One region of the Streptomyces sp. NPDC056347 genome, then DNA from elsewhere that is predicted to be linked to it. Evidence: riboswitches for the same ligand, from Rfam matches in the RefSeq annotation. Region 1 holds a riboswitch; the other holds the start of a gene.
The links. Region 1 has a riboswitch for cobalamin ahead of metE (5-methyltetrahydropteroyltriglutamate--homocysteine S-methyltransferase). Riboswitches for the same ligand answer to the same signal wherever they lie in the genome.
Positions count from the first base shown of each region.

Region 2: linked by a shared signal. The riboswitch ahead of ACFCV8_RS08470 (FecCD family ABC transporter permease) and the one ahead of metE (5-methyltetrahydropteroyltriglutamate--homocysteine S-methyltransferase) in region 1 are both predicted to bind cobalamin.

Region 1 is NZ_JBHJQP010000105.1:12,896-17,233, forward strand. Features, by position in the region: gene glyS (glycine--tRNA ligase subunit beta) at 1-28, opposite strand, end outside; gene ACFCV8_RS23160 (ATP-binding protein) at 142-618, opposite strand; gene ACFCV8_RS23165 (helix-turn-helix domain-containing protein) at 819-1,643, shown strand; gene ACFCV8_RS23170 (DUF397 domain-containing protein) at 1,643-1,846, shown strand; cobalamin riboswitch at 1,993-2,145, shown strand; gene metE (5-methyltetrahydropteroyltriglutamate--homocysteine S-methyltransferase) at 2,329-4,338, shown strand, end outside.
Region 2 is NZ_JBHJQP010000023.1:1,023-5,360, reverse strand. Features, by position in the region: gene ACFCV8_RS08480 (ABC transporter substrate-binding protein) at 1-123, opposite strand, end outside; gene ACFCV8_RS08475 (ABC transporter ATP-binding protein) at 139-924, opposite strand; gene ACFCV8_RS08470 (FecCD family ABC transporter permease) at 924-2,033, opposite strand; cobalamin riboswitch at 2,135-2,256, opposite strand; gene ACFCV8_RS08465 (GntR family transcriptional regulator) at 2,424-3,068, opposite strand; gene cynR (transcriptional regulator CynR) at 3,065-4,039, opposite strand; gene ACFCV8_RS08455 (carbonic anhydrase) at 4,163-4,338, shown strand, end outside.

The DNA.
Region 1 (4,338 bases):
CTTCTTGCATCGTCAACACTGAGATCATTCCTTCACGGACGCGGCGCGGACTTCGGAGCACCTCCCAGCCGGAGCACAGGAGACCCTGGGTCCGGCGAGTCTACCGAGCGGGAAGGCACCCCCTGATCGCCGAATGCGTGGTCAGGCCAGCGCGACCTCGCACCACACGGTCTTGGTGTACGGGTCGCCGCCGGTGGCCCCCCAGCGCCTCGACAATGCCTCGACCAGCAGCAGGCCCCGTCCCCCGTCACGGTCGGCGGACGGCGGCGCAATCGCGCCGGGGACGGGCGGTCGGCGCTCGGGGCTCGCGTCCGTGACCTCGACGAGCAGCTCCGGATCTCCACCCCGCAGGGTGAGCCGCAGCCGGAAGTCCCGGCCCGGCGCCCTGCCGTGCCGCACCGCGTTGGTGGCGAGCTCGGCCACCAGGAGCGTCGCCGTCCGGTTCGCCTCGCTGCCGTGCGGCCAGCCCCAGCGGTGGATCTCCTCGGCCGCGAGCCGCCGGGCCAGCCGGGCGCCGCGCGGGGTGGCCGAGAGCAGGATGTCGAAGTGCCGGGCCGGGACGGGAGGTTGCGCCGGGCCGGGAAGGGGCGCGGCGGAGGGGGCAGTTTCGCGATTCATGTCACTCAGCGTGGCCACACGACTCCACGATGGTCAGTAACGACACCGGTACGTGGCGTGACTGTCCGGGTCCGGTCCGGGTCCGTCCGGGCCGCGTGGCGTTACCCGGTCATCCGCCGAGGAGTTGAGCATGCACGGATCGGACGTGGAGGTGCGCGAGCGTGAGCCTGACGGGGTATTCGGGACAGATGGGTGACGGCATGGAGCCGTACGACGGCGACGACGAGGAGTCGACGACCGTCCTGCGGATGATCGGCCGGACCATCAAACTCTGGCGCGACCGGCTGGACATGACCCAGGCCGAGCTGGGCGCCGCAATCGGCTACAGCGAGGAGCAGGTCTCCTCGGTCGAACGGGGACGGCGCGCACCGAGCGCGGCATTCCTGGAGAAGGCGGACGAGGTGCTCGGGGCGGGCGGCATGATCGCCTGCCTGCGCAAGGACGCGGAGGAGGCCCGGTTCCCGAAGAAGGTACGGGACCTGGCGAAGCTGGAGAACCAGGCGGTCGAGATCTGCGCCTACGACAACTCCGTCGTCAACGGACTGCTCCAAACACCGGACTACGCACGGGCGCTGTACGGGATGCGGCGCCCGTCCTACGGCGAGGAGGAGATCGAACGACTCGTGGCGGCGAGGATGGCCCGCCAGGAGATCTTCCATCAACAGCCCTCCCGGGTCTTCACATTCGTCCAGGAAGAAGTGACGCTGCAACGTCCGCTCGGGGGCAGAATGGTGATGCGGAAGCAGCTCGAACACCTGCTGGAAATCGGCGCCCGCCGGGACGTGGAGTTCCAGGTGATGCCCACGAACCGCGAGGACCACACTGGACTTGCCGGGGCGTTCAAACTGCTGCGGCTCGAAAGCGGGGAGACCGTGGGACACAGCGAGGCTCATCTCGTCAGTCGGCTGTTCTCGCACCCCAAGGAGATCCAGCTCTTCGAGATCCGCTATGGCATCATCCGGGCCCAGGCTCTCACTCCCCGTGAGTCGCTGGCCTTCATCGAGAAAGTGCTGGGAGAGACGTAATGACCAACCCTTCGACGGTGAACAGTTCCGTGCTGAAGTGGTTCAAGAGCAGCTACAGCACGAATGACGGCCCGGACTGCGTGGAGGTCGCCGTCGTCCCCGAGACCGTCCACGTACGCGACTCCAAGCAGACCCACGGTCCTCAGCTCGCCTTCGGACCCCGGCAGTGGAACGCCTTCGTGTCCTACGCGGCCGACCACTGACGTACACGTACGACGAGCGCGCCGACGCCCCGTGTCCGGCCTCCGCCGGGTGCGGGGCGTCGTCGTTGTGTTGTGGCGGTCGGTGCGGGCGGGCCCGTAGGGTGGGCCGTGCAGCTGGTTCGCCCCGTCCGCCAGACGGGGAGTCGTAAGAGGGAACCCGGTGGGAATCCGGGACTGCCCCGCAGCGGTGAGTGGGAACGACCGCCGTCATACGCACTGGGGCCCGGAACAGGGTCCTGGGAAGCGACGGCCAGTAGGTGTCCGCCTTTCGGCGGGTGTGCCCGCGAGTCCGAAGACCTGCCACTGCCCGCGCGCGATACGACGCGTGCGCGGACATCCCGGTGACCTCGTGGGCGGGTCGGCGTACATATCCGGCGGACGGCCGTGCCCTGTGGCGCGAGGCCGCACTGCGGGATGTGCCACTCCTTCGTGTCGTACGGGTCCTCGGGATCCCAGGGATACATCTCTCGAAGGAGATCTCCGTGACCGGCAGGACCGCAGCCGCGGCAGCACGGGCGACCGTGTACGGCTACCCGCGCCAGGGACAGAACCGCGAGCTGAAGAAGGCGATCGAGGGCTACTGGAAGGGCCGCGTCACCGCCGACGCGCTCCGCACCACCGCCGCCGACCTGCGACGCGCCAACTGGCGGGAGCTGGCCGAGGCCGGCATCCACGAAGTGCCCACCGGCGACTTCTCGTACTACGACCACGTACTGGACACCAGCGTCATGGTCGGCGTGGTTCCCGACCGGCACCGCGTGGCCGTCGCCTCCGACGCCCTGGACGGCTACTTCGCGATGGCGCGGGGTACCCAGGACGTGGCACCGCTGGAGATGACCAAGTGGTTCGACACCAACTACCACTATCTGGTGCCCGAGTTGGGGCCTGAGACGATGTTCGCAGCCGACTCGCGAAAGCAGGTCGCCGAGTTCCGGGAGGCGCTGGCCCTCGGGCTGACGCCCCGGCCCGTCCTGGTCGGCCCGGTCACCTATCTCCTCCTCGCCAAGCCCGCCCCCGGTGTGGGCGGCGACTTCGACCCGCTCACGCTGCTGGACCGGCTGCTGCCCGTGTACGCCGAAGTGCTCGCCGATCTGCGTGCGGCGGGCGCCGAGTGGGTGCAGCTCGACGAACCCGCCCTGGTCCAGGACCGTACCCCCGCCGAGCTGAACGCGGCGGCCCGCGCCTACCGCGGCCTGGGCGCCCTCACCGACCGTCCGAAGCTGCTGGTCGCCACCTACTTCGACCGGCTCGGCGAGGCGCTTCCGGTACTCGCGAAGGCCCCTGTCGACGGGATCGCCCTCGACTTCACCGAGGCGGCGGCCGCCAATCTGGACGCCCTGGCCGCCGTCGGAGGACTGCCCGGCAAGCGGCTGGTGGCCGGTCTCGTCAACGGCCGCAACATCTGGGCCAACGACCTGGAGAAGTCCCTCTCCATCCTCGGCATCCTGCTCGGCCTCGCCGACCGGGTCGACGTGGCCGCCTCCTGCTCGCTGCTGCACGTCCCGCTGACCGTCACCGCCGAGCGGGACCTCGATCCCCAGATCACCCGCTGGCTCGCCTTCGCCCGGCAGAAAACCGCCGAGATCGCCGCCCTCGCCCGGGCGATCACCCGGGGCACGGACACCATCGCCGCCGAACTCGCCGCGAACCGGGCGGCGCTGTCGTCCCGGGCCGGTTCGTCCCTGACCCGCGACCCGGCGGTACGGGCCCGCGCCGCCGCCGTCACCGAGGCGGAAACCCGCCGCTCCCAGCCGTACGCCGAGCGGGCCGCCGCCCAGCGCGCGCACCTGCGGCTCCCGCTGTTGCCGACCACCACCATCGGCTCGTTCCCGCAGACCACCGAAGTGCGCACGGCCCGCGCCGACCTGCGCGCCGGACGCATCGACGAGGCGGGGTACGAGGAACGGATCAGGAACGAGATCCGGGAGGTCATCTCCTTCCAGGAGAAGACCGGCCTGGACGTCCTGGTGCACGGCGAGCCCGAACGCAACGACATGGTGCAGTACTTCGCCGAGCGGCTCACGGGATACCTGGCGACCCAGCACGGCTGGGTCCAGTCGTACGGCACCCGGTACGTGCGTCCGCCCATCCTGGCCGGGGACATCTCGCGGCCGGAGCCGCTGACGGTGCGCTGGACCTCGTACGCGCAGTCGCTCTCGGACCGCCCGGTCAAGGGCATGCTGACCGGGCCGGTCACCATGCTGGCCTGGTCGTTCGTCCGCGACGACCAGCCGCTCGGCGAGACGGCCCGGCAGGTGGCGCTCGCCCTGCGCGACGAGGTGGTGGAGCTGGAGGCGAACGGGACGTCCGTCATCCAGGTCGACGAACCCGCGCTGCGCGAGACGCTGCCGCTGCGCGCCGCCGACCGGCCCGGCTACCTCGCCTGGGCGACGGAGGCGTTCCGGCTCAGTACCAGCGGGGTGCGGCCGGACACCCAGATCCACACGCACATGTGCTACGCCGAGTTCGGTGACATCGTGCAGGCCATCGAC
Region 2 (4,338 bases), on a different contig from region 1:
CACCGGATAGTGGTCCGGCGCCGTGCTCCCCGCCTCCGGGGACGTGGGGAGCTGGGCGCCGCACCCGGTGAGGACCAGGGCGGCGGCGAGGGCGAACGCGGCGGGGCGTACGGGGCGGGGCATGGTGGTGGCGCGTCCTCAGGATTCGGTTCGGGCGGGGCCGAGGCGGTCGAAGAGCAGCTGTACGGCACCGGTCTCCGGATGCGGGACGCGGTGGGCGCGCACGCCGAAGACCTCGGCGAGCAGCTCGGGGGTGAGCACGTCGTGCGGGGCGCCGGACGCGACGATCCGGCCGCCGGCGATGACGTGGAGCAGGTCGCAGTGGAGTGCCGCGAGGTTGAGGTCGTGCAGGGCGGTGAGGACGGTGGGCCCGCTGTCGCGCACCAGCGCCAGCACGTCCAGCTGCTGGGCGATGTCGAGATGGTTGGTCGGTTCGTCGAGGACCAGGAGCCGGGGCTGCTGGGCCAGCGCGCGGGCGATCAGCACCCGTTGCTTCTCGCCGCCGGACAGGGTGAGGAAGCCGCGGTCGGCGAGGTGGTCGGCGCCGACGCCGACCAGGGCCCGTGCGCAGGCCGCGCGGTCCGCCCCGGTGGCCCGGCCCATCGACGACTGGTGCGGGGTGCGGCCCATGGCCACGACCTCGGCCACGGTGAAGTCGAACTCGGAGACGGCCTCCTGGGGGAGCGCGGCCAGTCGGCGGGCGCTTTCGCGCGGGCTCATGGCGTACAGGTCCTCCCCGTCCAGCCGCACGGTCCCGGCGGTGGGGCGCAGCGCCCGGTAGACGCAGCGCAGCAGGGTGGACTTGCCGCTGCCGTTGGGCCCGACCAGGCCGACGAGCTGTCCTTCGCCCGCGCCGAGCGTGGCGTCGGCCACCAGGCGGGCACCGGCGACCTCGACGGTCAGGTCTTCGATGTCGATCCGCATCAGGCGCCTCCGAAGGTGTAGGTGCGGCGGCGCATCAGGAGTACGAAGCACGGCACACCGATGGCCGCGGTCAGTACGCCGACCGGCAGTTCGGCGGGGGCGAGGACCACCCGGGAGAGGATGTCCACCCAGATCATCAGGACGGCGCCGACCAGCGGGGCGACGGCGAGGAGGCGGCGGTGGTCGGCGCCGACCAGCATCCGTACGGCGTGCGGCACCATCAGCCCGACGAAGCCGATCGCCCCGCTGACCGCGACCACCGCTCCGGTGACGGCCGCGCAGACCACGAAGAGCTCCTTGCGCAGCCGCCCGGCGTCGACACCGAGGGCGGCGGCCGTCTCGTCGCCCATGGCCAGGGCGTTCAGCCGGCGGGCGGACCAGGTGAGGTGGGCGATGCCGCAGAGCACGGCTCCGGCCGCGATCGGCACCGAGGCCCAGCTGGCGCCGCCGAGGCTGCCGAGCATCCACATCATCGCGGAGCGGGCGGCCTCGCCGTGTTCGGCGGCGAACACCATGAAGGTGGTGACGGCCGAGAAGCCGTAGTACATCGCGGTGCCCGTGAGGACGAGCCGCAGCGGGGTGAGGCCGCGGGCGGTGCGGGCGACCGCGTAGACGAGCAGCATGGCGAGGAGCGCGGCGAGGAACGAGGCCGCGGACAGCGCCCAGATGCCCAGGGCGCCGAAGGCACCGAAGATGAGTACGGCGTTGGCGCCGACGGCCGCGCCCGAGGAGATGCCGAGGACGAACGGGTCGGCGAGGGCGTTGCGGACCATGGCCTGCACTGCGATGCCGACGGCGGCGAGCCCGGCACCGACGACGGCGGCCAGCGCGGCGCGCGGGAAACGCAGTTCCCAGACGATGGTGTACGCCGCCACCTGGTCGGCGGATATCCGGCCGCCGGTCAGCCCGGCCCACAGATGGCCCAGCACTTCGCCCCAGGAGAGCCCGGACGCCCCGATGCCCGCGCCGCAGACCAGCGAGACCAGCAGCGCCGCGCCGAGGAGGGGCACGAGGAGTTTCGGCGACATGCGGCGGGGCGGTGCGGGCCCGGTTCCGGCACGGGCCGTGCGGGAGGGCGTGGCGGGTCGGCGGTCGAGGGGGGTGGCCACGGGCGGTTCGCTTTCGCCTCGGGCCGTGCATCTACGTCATCAACGGAGCGGCCCGGACGCGGTGCGCCCCGTGCAGCACCCATCGCAGTCCACGGCGAATTGACAGGAGCCTTCACCGCCGCGGGTAATCGGGCTCGCGGGGCCCTGTTCGGGCACCGCCTACCGTTGCGGGTCAGCGCCGGAATTCGACCGGACTTCCCCCGCGGGGCAGATGCAGCTTAACGCGAGCGCTCCCGGGCGTTTCCACCCCGTCCGCGGCCGGCCGGGGCGGTGTCCTCGCGGGCGGTGCGCCAGGCCCGGTGCGGTACGGGGCCGACAGCCCGGCCACGGCGGCGAGTGCCACCGCGCCGGTCCGAAGACCGCCCGGCCGTCGGGCGGTCGACCGCTCCCTCAGGGGTGCGCGCGCCGCGCGGCGGCCGCGTCGCGGCCCGAGATCAGGTGGCGGCTCGCCAGCTCCGCCACGCCCGCGACGTCCCGCTCGGCGATCGCCGTGTACAGGCCCTCGTGCTCGCGCGCGACGCCCTCCAGGTCGTCGTGCTGTCCCAGCAGCCAGCGCATCCTGCTGCGCAGGGTGGCCTGGAGTTCGTTCAGGAGCTCGTTGTCGGCGAGTGCCGTGACCGTCTCGTGGAAGTCGGCGGCGGCCCGGCGGGCCCCCACGGCGTCGCCCTTGACGGCCGCCGCCAGCTCGGCGTCCAGATCGGAGCGGAGCTTCTCGAGCCCGGCGCGGGTGCGCCGCTGGGCGGCCAGCCGGAAGGTCAGGGACTCCAGGGCCGCGCGCACCTCGTCGAGGTCCTCCACGTCCGCCGCGGTGAATTCCCGCACAACGGCCCAGGTGCGGGGCCTGGGGGTGACCAGGCCTTCGGTGACCAGCGACTTCAGGGCCTCGCGGACGGGCAGTCTGCTCACCCCGAGCTCCGCGGCGAGTTCGCGTTCGACGAGTTTGCTGCCCGGCTCGCGCACACCGTCGATGATCTCGTCACGCAGCTGGCGCGTGACCCGTTCCGACTCGGGCTCGAAGTCCCCAGACCCTGTCATGTGCTCGATTCTCTCATCACCCGGCGCCCGCTCTCGGCAGACCGTTCAGCGGTACGCCGCGGGTCGGGCGGGGTGTAGCCGCGGGTGCGGACGAGGTCGTGGACGAGGGCGGTGAAGGCGTGCGCGGCGGCGCTCTCGTAACCGCTCCCCCGGCGCAGCAGGGTCGCCACCCGGGTGGGCAGCGGGGGGTCGACGGGGATGGTGCCGAGGTGCGGGTCGTCGTCGGTGACCGCCAGGGGCAGCACGGTGGCCAGCGGGGCGGTGCGCCGGACGATCTCGGTGAGGGCCTGGATGGTGTTGGCCTCCACGGCGATCGGGGGGTCGATCCGGTGCCGGACGAAGTACTCGTCGATATGGCTTCGGGTGATGAAGTCCGCGCTGAGCAGGGCGAGTTGCTGATCGGCCAGTTCCCGCACCGGCAGCGGGCGCTCGCCCCGGGTCCCGGCACGGTGCGCGCCGACGACCAGGCCCAGCGGCTCGGTGAACAGGTCGGTCGCGGCGATGCCGGGGAGGTGGGTTCCCGCGAAGGCGATGCCGAGGTCTAGCTCGTCGGCCAGCAGGCTCGCCTCCATGCGGTCCTGTGTCATCTCCCGGAGGTCGAGCGTGATGCCCGGGTGGTGGGTGTGCAGCGCCCGGACGAGGGGGCCGACGAGATACGCGGTGAAGGTGGGGGTCAGGGCCAGCCTCAGATGCCCCCGGGAGAGGTCCGCGACATCGAGGACGGCGCGGTCGGCGGCCGCCAGTTCCCGCAGGGCGCGCCGCGCGTAGTGGACATAGGCCGTGCCCGCGTCGGTGGGGCGGACACCGCGGCCGCTGCGGTCGAGCAGCTGGACGCCGACGGCCCGTTCCAGCTGCTTGATCTGCTGCGACAGCGTCGGCTGCGAGATGCGCAGCTCCTCGGCGGCGCGGGTGAAGTTGCCGTGCTCGGCCACCGCGATCAGATAGCGGAGATGACGCAGTTCAGGACCCATGAACAGATTATAGATCTGATCTATAAGGATCATGGATATCAAGTCTTGGACACTATAGGTACAGGTCATGCATGGTGGTTCTCGTCAGCCCCTCGGGGCGGCACCCACCGGAAGGAGTGACCGATGCAGGACCTCACGGACGGCGTCACGCGATTCCACCGCGACGTCTTTCCCGCGAAGGCGGACCTCTTCGCCCGCCTGGCCACGACACACCGGCCGAAGACCCTGTTCATCGGCTGCTCCGATGCCCGGGTGGTCCCGGAGCTGATCACCCAGAGCGATCCGGGCGAGCTGTTCGT